3 regions of the Kitasatospora sp. NPDC005856 genome follow, and region 2 is predicted to be linked to each of the others. Evidence: riboswitches for the same ligand, from Rfam matches in the RefSeq annotation. Region 2 holds a riboswitch; each other region holds the start of a gene.
What was found. A riboswitch is a leader RNA that binds a small molecule or an ion and turns the genes downstream of it on or off. The one in region 2 is predicted to bind thiamine pyrophosphate.
Positions count from the first base shown of each region.

Region 1: linked by a shared signal. The riboswitch ahead of thiC (phosphomethylpyrimidine synthase ThiC) and the one ahead of ABZ449_RS26755 (cytosine permease) in region 2 are both predicted to bind thiamine pyrophosphate.
Region 3: linked by a shared signal. The riboswitch ahead of thiO (glycine oxidase ThiO) and the one ahead of ABZ449_RS26755 (cytosine permease) in region 2 are both predicted to bind thiamine pyrophosphate.

Region 1 is NZ_JBEXWT010000053.1:49,516-52,784, reverse strand. Features, by position in the region: gene ABZ449_RS27155 (hypothetical protein) at 1-559, opposite strand, end outside; gene ABZ449_RS27150 (DUF5326 family protein) at 821-1,021, shown strand; TPP riboswitch at 1,223-1,357, shown strand; gene thiC (phosphomethylpyrimidine synthase ThiC) at 1,352-3,166, shown strand.
Region 2 is NZ_JBEXWT010000052.1:27,078-30,346, forward strand. Features, by position in the region: gene ABZ449_RS26750 (trypsin-like peptidase domain-containing protein) at 1-1,392, opposite strand, end outside; TPP riboswitch at 1,658-1,802, shown strand; gene ABZ449_RS26755 (cytosine permease) at 1,795-3,171, shown strand.
Region 3 is NZ_JBEXWT010000100.1:19,843-23,111, forward strand. Features, by position in the region: gene thiS (sulfur carrier protein ThiS) at 1-34, opposite strand, end outside; gene thiO (glycine oxidase ThiO) at 31-1,206, opposite strand; TPP riboswitch at 1,210-1,322, opposite strand; gene ABZ449_RS36040 (FAD-dependent oxidoreductase) at 1,408-2,616, shown strand; gene ABZ449_RS36045 (Rv2175c family DNA-binding protein) at 2,659-3,024, shown strand; gene thiE (thiamine phosphate synthase) at 3,024-3,269, shown strand, end outside.

The DNA of each region.
Region 1 (3,269 bases), on a different contig from region 2:
CCGCGGTCCGGTAGTAGCCGACCACGTCGAGGACGACGTCGGTGGTGCCCGCGTTGTTGTAGAGGGTGAGCCACGGGGCGGCGCGGTCGACCGGGCCGACCGCGACCGTGACCAGGTTCGAGACCGTCTGGCCGGCCTTGAAGTTGATGCTGGAGGTCGCGGGCCTGGTCCCCGGCGGACCGGCGGTGGGGAGGAGCGAGACGAAGCCGTCGGCGGTCGGGTTGGTGACGGTCACGTTGACCACCACGGCCGTGATGTCGGACGGGACGACGGAGGTGCAGTTCTGCGGGGGGTGGCTGCGGCAGAACGTGGCGAGCGGGGTCGAGTAGTACTGGCCCTCCTGGACCGGGCGTACGGTGCGGATCGCCGGGACCTGGCTGTAGTCGCGGGTGTCCAGGATCCGGGTCGGGGACATCCCGACGAACCCGGCCGGTGCGGTGACGTCGGCGGCGGCGGTCACGGCCGCCGGAGCGGCGGTCGCCGGGACGACGGCGAGGGCCGCGACGGTGAGGTTGAGCGCCGCGAGAGCGGCTGTGGATACGGCTGTTCTGGCCCGCATGATCAGGTTCCCCCCTGGTCGATGGTGCCGGGACGGGCTTTCTCCCGGCACTGGTTGGACGCTCCGCGGCGCCGGGGGTTGTGCGCCGCCGGAGGAATTCTCGGGGGTCACCCGGGGGGTCGGGGTCGGGGTGATCTCGGGGTTCTCTCCGGGCCGCCGGGCCTCGTTCCGGCACTCCCGCCACCGTACGATCGAAGTACCGAAAGCAAGCGGGACGCGGCACCGGACGGCGGCCGCCCCGAGGGGAGAAGAGGAACGGACATGGCTGAGCTCTGGAAGTCGCTGCCCTCCTGGGTGCGCAACATCGTCATCCCGGTGCTGGTCCTGGTGCTGGCCTGGAACATCGTCGCCTTCGTGTTCGGCGTCGTCGGCGCACTGCTCTCGATCGTGATCAAGCTCCTGGTGGTGGTCGGCATCGCGGCCGCCGTGGTGGTCCTGGTGAAGAAGGCCGCCAAGAGCTGACCCGCCACCCCGTAACGCCGCCCTGAGGCCCGGCCCCCCGACAGGGGAGCCGGGCCTCGGCCGTTCTCCGACGCCGGGCCGGCGGGCCAACGGGACGGCCGAGGGCGCAGAGGCTCCGGGTGGCGGCCGGGTGGGGGTGGGGCGCTCTGGACCTGCGGCGATCCGCTCGCTACGGTGTTGGGCGTCGTGTGCAGGCAACACCGCCTGCGACGCGGGAGCTCGGAGCACCGGGCTGAGAGGACGCTGAACGGGACGTCGACGGACGGACCGACGGCTGCGTCGACCGCAGGAACCTGACCGGGTAATGCCGGCGTAGGGAGTAGAGGTCAGATGACCACGTTCGAAGCACAGCCGCAGTCTGTCCAGGGCGCCCCCAGCAGCGAGCGCACCGGCTATCCGACTCCGGCCTGGCGCAAGGCCCACCGCGAGGGATCGCGCCCCGACCTGCGCGTTCCGTACCGCGAGGTGCAGCTCACCAACGGCAGGACCGTCCCGCTGTACGACACCTCCGGTCCGTACACCGACCCGTCCTTCGAGCCCGACGTGCGGCGCGGTCTGCCCGCCCTGCGGGACGCCTGGATCCGCCAGCGCGGCGACGTCGAGGAGTACGACGGCCGCGAGCCGCGCCCCGAGGACGACGGGATCAAGCACACCTCGCCGCGCGGCGGGAACCTGCGCAACCTGGACGCCGTCTTCCCCGGCCGTCCGCGTCGCCCGCTGCGCGGTCGCGAGGGCGTCGCCGTCAGCCAACTCGCTTACGCCAAGCGGGGCGTGGTGACGCCGGAGATGGAGTTCGTGGCGCTGCGCGAGGGCCTCGCGCCCGAGTACGTGCGCGCCGAGGTGGCTCGCGGCCGGGCCGTCATCCCGGTCAACGTGAACCACCCGGAGGTGGAGCCGGCCGTCATCGGCACCAACTTCCTGGTGAAGATCAACGCCAACATCGGCAACTCCGCCGTCACTTCCTCGATCGAGGAGGAGGTGGAGAAGATGACCTGGGCCACCCGTTGGGGCGCCGACACCGTCATGGACCTCTCCACCGGCCGCAACATCCACACCACCCGCGAGTGGATCCTGCGCAACTCCCCGGTGCCGATCGGCACCGTGCCGCTCTACCAGGCCCTGGAGAAGGTGGACGGCAAGGCCGAGGAGCTGAGCTGGGAGGTCTACCGGGACACCATCATCGAGCAGTGCGAGCAGGGCGTCGACTACATGACCGTCCACGCCGGCGTGCTGCTGCCCTACGTCCCGCTCACCGCGCGCCGCAAGACCGGCATTGTCTCGCGCGGCGGCTCGATCATGGCGGCCTGGTGCCTGGCCCACCACCAGGAGAACTTCCTCTACACCAACTTCGAGGAGCTCTGCTCCATCCTCGCCTCGTACGACGTCACCTTCTCGCTCGGCGACGGCCTGCGCCCGGGCTCGATCGCGGACGCCAACGACGAGGCGCAGTTCGCCGAGCTGAAGACCCTCGGCGAACTCGGCCGGATCGCCCGCGAGCACGACGTCCAGGTGATGATCGAGGGCCCGGGCCACGTTCCGATGAACAAGATCAAGGAGAACATGGATCTCCAGAAGGAGATCTGCGACGAGGCGCCGTTCTACACCCTCGGCCCGCTGACCACGGACGTCGCCCCCGGCTACGACCACATCACCTCGGGCATCGGCGCCGCGATGATCGCCTGGTGGGGCACCGCGATGCTCTGCTACGTCACCCCCAAGGAGCACCTGGGCCTGCCCAACCGGGACGACGTCAAGACCGGCGTGATCACCTACAAGATCGCCGCCCACGCCGCCGACCTGGCCAAGGGCCACCCCGGCGCCCAGGCCTGGGACGACGCCCTCTCCGACGCCCGCTTCGAGTTCCGCTGGGAGGACCAGTTCAACCTGGCCCTCGACCCGGAGACCGCCCGCAGCTTCCACGACGAGACCCTCCCCGCCGAGCCCGCCAAGACCGCGCACTTCTGCTCGATGTGCGGCCCGAAGTTCTGCTCGATGAAGATCTCCCAGAAGATCCGCGACGAGCACGGCGACGGTTCCACCGCCGTGAACACCGAGTTCGACGCCGAGGCCCTGGCCGGCATGGCCGAGAAGTCGGCCGAGTTCGCCGCCCAGGGCAACCGGGTCTACCTCCCGCTGGCCGACTGACAGGTCACGACCGAGCGCCGCCCCACGTCAGTCGGGGCGGCGCTCGGTCGTCGCGTCAGGACCGGCCGCCCGGTTCGGGCCCTGGGTGTTCCGGGCCCGTTCG
Region 2 (3,269 bases):
GGAGTCGAGCAGCGGGCCGCCGGAGTTTCCGGGGTTGATCGAGGCGTCGGTCTGCAGGGCGTTCATGTACGAGGCCTGCGAGCCGGTCTCGTCGCCGGAGGCCACCGGGCGGTCCTTGGCGCTGATGATGCCGCTGGTGACGGTGGACTCCAGGCCGTACGGCGCGCCGATCGCGACGGTGGCGTCACCGACGTTGACCTTGTCGGAGTCGGCCAGCGGCAGCGGGGCCAGCTTGCTCTTCGGCGGGTTGTCGATCTTGACCACGGCGACGTCGTAGCCCTCGGCGTGGCCCAGCACCGAGGCGCCGTAGGAGGTGCCGTCGGCGAACTTGACGGTCAGTTTGCCGCCGCTGAGGGCGGGCGCGACCACGTGGTTGTTGGTGAGGATGTGGCCCTCGGTGTCGAAGACGAAGCCCGTGCCGGTGCCCGACTCGCCGTTGCCCTGCGCCTTGATGGTGACGACGCTGGGCAGCGCCTTCTGCGCGATGGCGGCGATCGAGCCGGGGGCGGGCTCGTTCTTCTGGGTGTCGCTGGCCTGCACGGTGGTGCTGCGGTGGTCGTTCGCGGAGCTGCTGCTCTCGGCGCGGTCGGCGACGCTCACGCCGAGCGCGCCGCCGGCCACACCGGCGACCAGCGCGACGGCCGCGATCAGGGCGACCAGGCCGCCGCGCTTCTTGCGCGGGCCGCCGGGGCCGGCCGGACCGCCGGAGTGGTCCGCCGGGTAGCCGAGCGGGCCCGCCGGGCCACCGGGGTAGCCCGCGCCGCCGGAGGTGGAGTCGTGGGCGGGGCCCCAGCCGCCGAGCGGCTGGCCGGCCCCGAAGGGGTGGTGGCCGTGGGCGGCGGGGGCGGCGGGCACGGCCGGAGCGGCGCCGTACCCCTCGTGCGCACCGGCGGCCGGGACGCCGTGGGTGGGGGTGGTGTACGGGTTGCCGGCCGGCGGCAGGGCCGGGGCGGCGGGCGCGGCGGCCGGGGCCACCGGAGCCTGCGGGGCGGGCGGCAGGACCGGCGGCGGCGCGTCGATGTAGCCGGTGGCCGGGTCGACGGCCGGCTCCTCGGCGGCCGGCGTGGCGGGCGCCACGGGCGCGGCGGGGGCCTCCGGTGCGGGCACCTTGGTGAAGGCGACGGTGGGCTTGTGCCCGCCCTCGGCCGGAACGCCCCCGGCCACGACGCCCTCAGCCGCGACACCCTCGGCCGCGACGGCGTCGACGGGCGGCGCCGCCTCGACGACAGCGGCCTCGACGGCGCCCGACTCCGGCTCGGGCACCCGACGGAAGGCCATGGTCGGCTTGTGCCCGCCCTGAGCGGGGCCCTCGGAAGCGGACTCGGCCGCCCCCAGGCCCGCGGGCTGCTCCCCCTGCGGCCCGGTGGGCCCAACCTCGCGCTCGGTGCTCACGGACGACCTCCATAGCTGGCAGAACCAAGGACCATAGTTTTTCGCACTGACGATTCGATTGCCGTAAGGACCCCTCTGAAGAACTCATAAGAATCCTTAGCCGGCACCGACACCGACACCGCACCGGCAGCGAACCGGCTCCTGCACCTGCACCGACGCCGGTACCGACGGCCGAGGCTCCCCTCCCCCGCCGGGCGTCCCGCGATGCGGACCGCACGCCCTCGGCCTTGGGCGTTCGGCCCCGTGCCGGTTAGCCTGTCGCTCCAAACTGACACGCGGGAGCTTGGACCCACCAGGCTGAGAGTGCGCATGTCGACCGTACGCCACACGAGTGACGGACGTTCGAGGGGGCGCTGACCGCCGGAACCTGTCCGGGTAATGCCGGCGTAGGGAGTATCGGCCATGCCGCCTGCTTCGCCATCCTCTTCTTCGGGCGCGACCGCCGTCCTGGAACGCCCCGACCACGTCGAAGCACCCCTGGTCCTGGACACCGAGCCGCCGCGCACGCTGCGGTTCCGGGACCACTTCGCGCTCTGGATGAACCTGGGCGTCAGCCTGATCGGCTTCTCCACCGCCGCCACCGTGCTCGGAGCCCCCGGCAGCGAGCTGTCGCTGGCCGCCGCGGTGACCGCGATCACCGTCGGTACGGCGGTCGGCACCGCCATGCTCGGCGTGGCCTCGCTGATCGGCGCCCGCACCGGCGCCCCCGCGATGGCGAACCTGCGCGGGCTGTTCGGCACCCGGCTGTCGTACCTGCCGACGGTGCTGAACATCGTGCAGTGCATCGGCTGGGGCGTGTTCGAGCTGCTGACCATCTCGGCGGGCGCGCAGACCGTCGCGCACACCACCGGCTACCGCTGGCTGTTCGTCCTGCTCGCGGGCGCGCTGACCACCGCGCTGACGATCTGGCCGCTGGGCTCGATCGCGGTGCTGCGCCGCTTCGTGGCCGGGGCGGTCGCGGTGGCGATGGTGTACTTCACCGTCCAGCTGGGCCGCCAGGGCGTGCCGGACCCGGGGGCGGGCAACTGGCACGGCTTCCTGGGCGCCACCGACGCGATGATCGCCGTGTCGGTCTCCTTCGTCCCGCTGGCCGCCGACTACACCCGGCACTCGCGCACCCCGCGCTCGGCGTTCTGGGGCAGCTTCTCCGGCTACACCATCGCCCAGGTCTGGTGCTACGTGCTCGGCCTGATGGCGCTGCTGCAGTCGGACGGCGACCCGACCCGGATCTTCGACTCCTTCCTCGGGGTCTGGGCCGGCTGGCTGTTCCTGCTGGTGCTGGTGCTGCGCGAGACGGACCAGTCCTTCGCCAACGTGTACTCCACGGCGATGTCGGTGCAGAACCTGCTGCCGAAGGTGGACCGCCGGGTGCTCTCCGGCGCGATCGGCGCGCTGACCACCGTGCTGGCGCTGCAGATCGACGAGTTCACCGACACGTACTACGGCTTCCTCGGCCTGATCGGCTCGGTGTTCGTGCCGCTGCTGGCGGTGCTCGCGGTGGACTACTTCCTCGGCGCCGGCCGGCGCGGCTGGAACCTCTCCGCCGACGCCCCCTCCCGCTGGCTGATGCTGCTGCCGTGGGCGCTGGGCTTCGCGGTCTACCAGTTCATCGCGCCGACCAAGGTGGCCGACTGGTGGACGGACTTCTGGACCTCCGCCCAGGAGTCGCTGCACTTCACCCCGCAGGAGTGGACCTCCGCCTCGCTGTTCGCCTTCCTGGTGCCCGCCCTGGTCACCTGGGCGCTCGCCCCGCTCTCCCGGCGCGCCGTCCGGCACTGAGCGGACCCGCCCTCCCGCGCCGGAGGAACCGGCGCCGGGACGGCCCCGCGGACCGGAGACGGCCCCACGGGTTGGGGCCGTCTTTGTCCGTGCTTCAC
Region 3 (3,269 bases), on a different contig from region 2:
CCGGGGGGATCTCGTTCGGGGCGATCTCGGTCATGCGGAGGCCTTCGTGGTGGAGTGGTCGGGGGAGAACCGGGTGGGCGTGAACGGCCTTGCGAGGTCCGGGACTTCGCCGGTGGCCAGGTACTCGGAGACCAGGTCGGCGGTCACCGGGGTGAGCAGCACGCCGTTGCGGTAGTGGCCGGTGGCGGCGACCAGCCCGGGCAGCGAAGTCGGGCCCAGCAGCGGGGCGTTGTCCGGTGAGCCGGGGCGCAGCCCGGCGGAGGTCTCCAGCAGCGGGAGTTCGGTGATCCCCGGGACCAATTCGTGGGCGTCGCGCAGGAGTTCGTACACCCCGCCGGCGGTGACGGTGGTGTCGTAGCCCTGCTCCTCGGTGGTCGCGCCGATCACCAGCTCGCCGTTCTCGCGCGGCACCAGGTACAGGTGCTGCCCGCGGACGACGGCACGGACGTTGCGGGAGAGGAACGGGCGGTAGGAGTCCGGGACGCGGAGGCGCAGCACCTGGCCCTTCACCGGGCGGATCGCGGGCAGCACCCCCTCGGGCAGGCCGGGCAGCCGGTGGCTGTGCGGGCCGGCGGCGAGGACGACCCGGTCGGCGCCCACCCGGTCCCCGGTGGAGAGCCGGGCGCCGGTCGCGCGGCCGTCCTCGACCAGCAGCTCGACGGCCTCGGCCGGACGGATCGCGACCCCGGCGCGTTCACAGGCGACGAGCAGGGCCCGGAGCAGCCGGCGGCCGTCCACCTGGTGGTCCTCGGCCACGTGCAGGCCGCCGCGCACGCCGGGCGCGAGCATCGGCTCCAGTCTGCGGGCCTCCCGGCCGGTCAGCCAGGCCGAGTCCAGGCCCAGCCGCTGGTGGAAGGCGTGCAGTTCGCGCAGTTCCTCGCGGTCGTCGGAGTCCAGCGCCACGGCGAGCGTGCCGCAGCGGCGGTAGCCGGTGTCCAGGCCGCCGCTCGCCTCGGTGAGTTCGGCGGCGAAGGCCGCGTACCGCTCGTTCGAGGCCATTCCGAGGCGCAGCAGCGGCTCCTCGCCGTACTGCAGCTCGGTGACCGGGGCGAGCATCCCGGCCGCGACCCGGGCCGCGCCGCCGCCGGGGGTGGGGTCGACCACGACCACGTCGCGCAGGCCGCGCCGCGCGGCGCGCCAGGCGACGGCGAGGCCGATGATGCCCCCGCCGATCACCAGCACGTCGGCGCGGCCGTCTGATGGCAAGCGTGACAAAGCTGCTCTGCTCCCTTCGCCGGTATGACCCGGATCAGGTTCGGACGGTCGCGGGCCGTGTCAGCCCGCCTCTCAGCCCGGTACGCCGGGCTCCCGTGTGGTGTCCCCACCATAACGCCGGGGGTCGGCCCGGCCGAAGGCCCGTACGAGGGGTGGGACGGGCCTGTGGGCACCCGCGTGGCGCTGAGTACAGTGACGGGCGTGGCAGAGCTGAGCGGAACGGATCAGGTGGTCGTCGTCGGAGCCGGGCTGGCCGGGGCGCAGTGCGCCCTCAAGCTGCGGCAGGGCGGTTGGCAGGGGCGGATCGTGCTGGTCGGCGAGGAGCCGCACGCGCCGTACGACCGGCCGCCGCTCTCCAAGGACGTGCTGCTCGGCAAGGCCGACTCCACCGCGCTGGACATCGACTACGACCGGCTCGGCATCGAGCTGCTCACCGGCCGCCGCGCCACCGGCCTCACCCCCGGCGTGCTGCGCACCGACGACGGCGACCTCCCGTACGGCTCGCTGGTGATCGCCACCGGCGCCGTACCGCGGGCCCTGCCCGGCGCGGAGCGCGCGCACCTGCTGCACACCCTGGACGACGCCCTGGCGCTGCGCGCGCTGCTGCGCCCCGGGCTGCGGCTGGTGCTGGTCGGCGCGGGCTGGATCGGCGCCGAGGTGTCCACCGCGGCCCGTGCGGCGGGCTGCGAGGTGACCGTGGTCGAGGCCGGCCCGGCGCCGCTGCCCGGCGCGCTGCCGACGGAGATCGGCTCGGCGATGGCGGCCTGGTACGCCGGGGCCGGGGTCGACCTGCGCTGCGGGGTCGGCGTGGCCGCCGTCGAGCCGGGCGCGGTGCTGCTGGCGGACGGCTCGCACCTGCCCGCCGACGAGGTGGTGGTCGGCATCGGGGCCCGCCCCGCGACCGGCTGGCTGGCCGGCTCCGGGGTCGAGCTGGACGCGACCGGCGCCGTCGTGGTGGACGGGCGGCTGCGCACCTCGGTGCCCGGTGTGTTCGCGGCGGGCGACTGCGTCAGCTACCCCTCGGTCCGGGCCGGGGCCCGGCTGGCCGTCCAGCACTGGGACCACGCCCTGCAGTCCGGCGCGGCGGTGGCCGCCGCCGTCCTGGGCGCGGACGCGCCGGCCTACGACCCGGTGCCGTACTTCTGGTCCGAGCAGTTCGGTCGGATGGTCCAGTACGCCGGCCGGCACGCCGAGGGCGACGAGGTGCTGTGGCGCGGCGCCCCCGGGGAGGCCGACTGGTCGGTGCTCTGGCTGCGCGACGGCGTGCCGAGCGCGCTGCTGGCCGTGGACCGGCCGCGCGACCTCGCCCAGGGGCGGAAGCTGATCGAGCGCGGCACGGCCCTGGACCCGGCCCGGGCGGGCGACCCGGCGGTGCCGCTGAAGGCGGCCGTCGCGGGGTAGTGCCTGGTGCGCGGTGGGCCGTGAAGGTGGCAGTCTGGTGACGTGAGTGAGATCGAAAGCAAGATTGAAGCCCTGGTCACCGACTGGATGTACCTGCCCGACATCTCGGAGCAGTGGGGGGTCCGGGTCACCGAGGTGCGTGACCTGGTCAAGAACGGCGGCCTGATCGCCGTCCGGCGCGGGCCGAACAAGTCGCTGCAGGTCCCGGCGGCGTTCATCGACGGCCCGGGCCTGGTCAAGCACCTGTCCGGCACCCTGACCGTCCTGCGGGACTGCGGGTACGACGACGTGGAGATCCTGGAGTGGCTCTTCACCGAGGACCCGTCGCTGCCCGGCAGCCCCATCCAGGCGCTCCGGGAGAACCGCGGCACCGAGGTGAAGCGCCGCGCCCAGGCGATGCTGATCTGATGGCGGCGGACACGCTGCGTACCCGGCTGGCCGATGCCCGGCTCTACCTGTGCACCGACGCCCGCCGGGAGCAGGGCGACCTCGCCGAGTTCCTGGACGCGGCGCTGGCGGGCGGGGTGGACGTCGTCCAGCTGCGGGACAAGGGTCTGGAGGCCAGGCAGGAGCTGGAGGCCCTGGAGGTCTTCGCCGACGCCTGCCGTCGGCACGGCAAGCTGCTGGCCGTCAACGACCGCGCCGACGTCGCC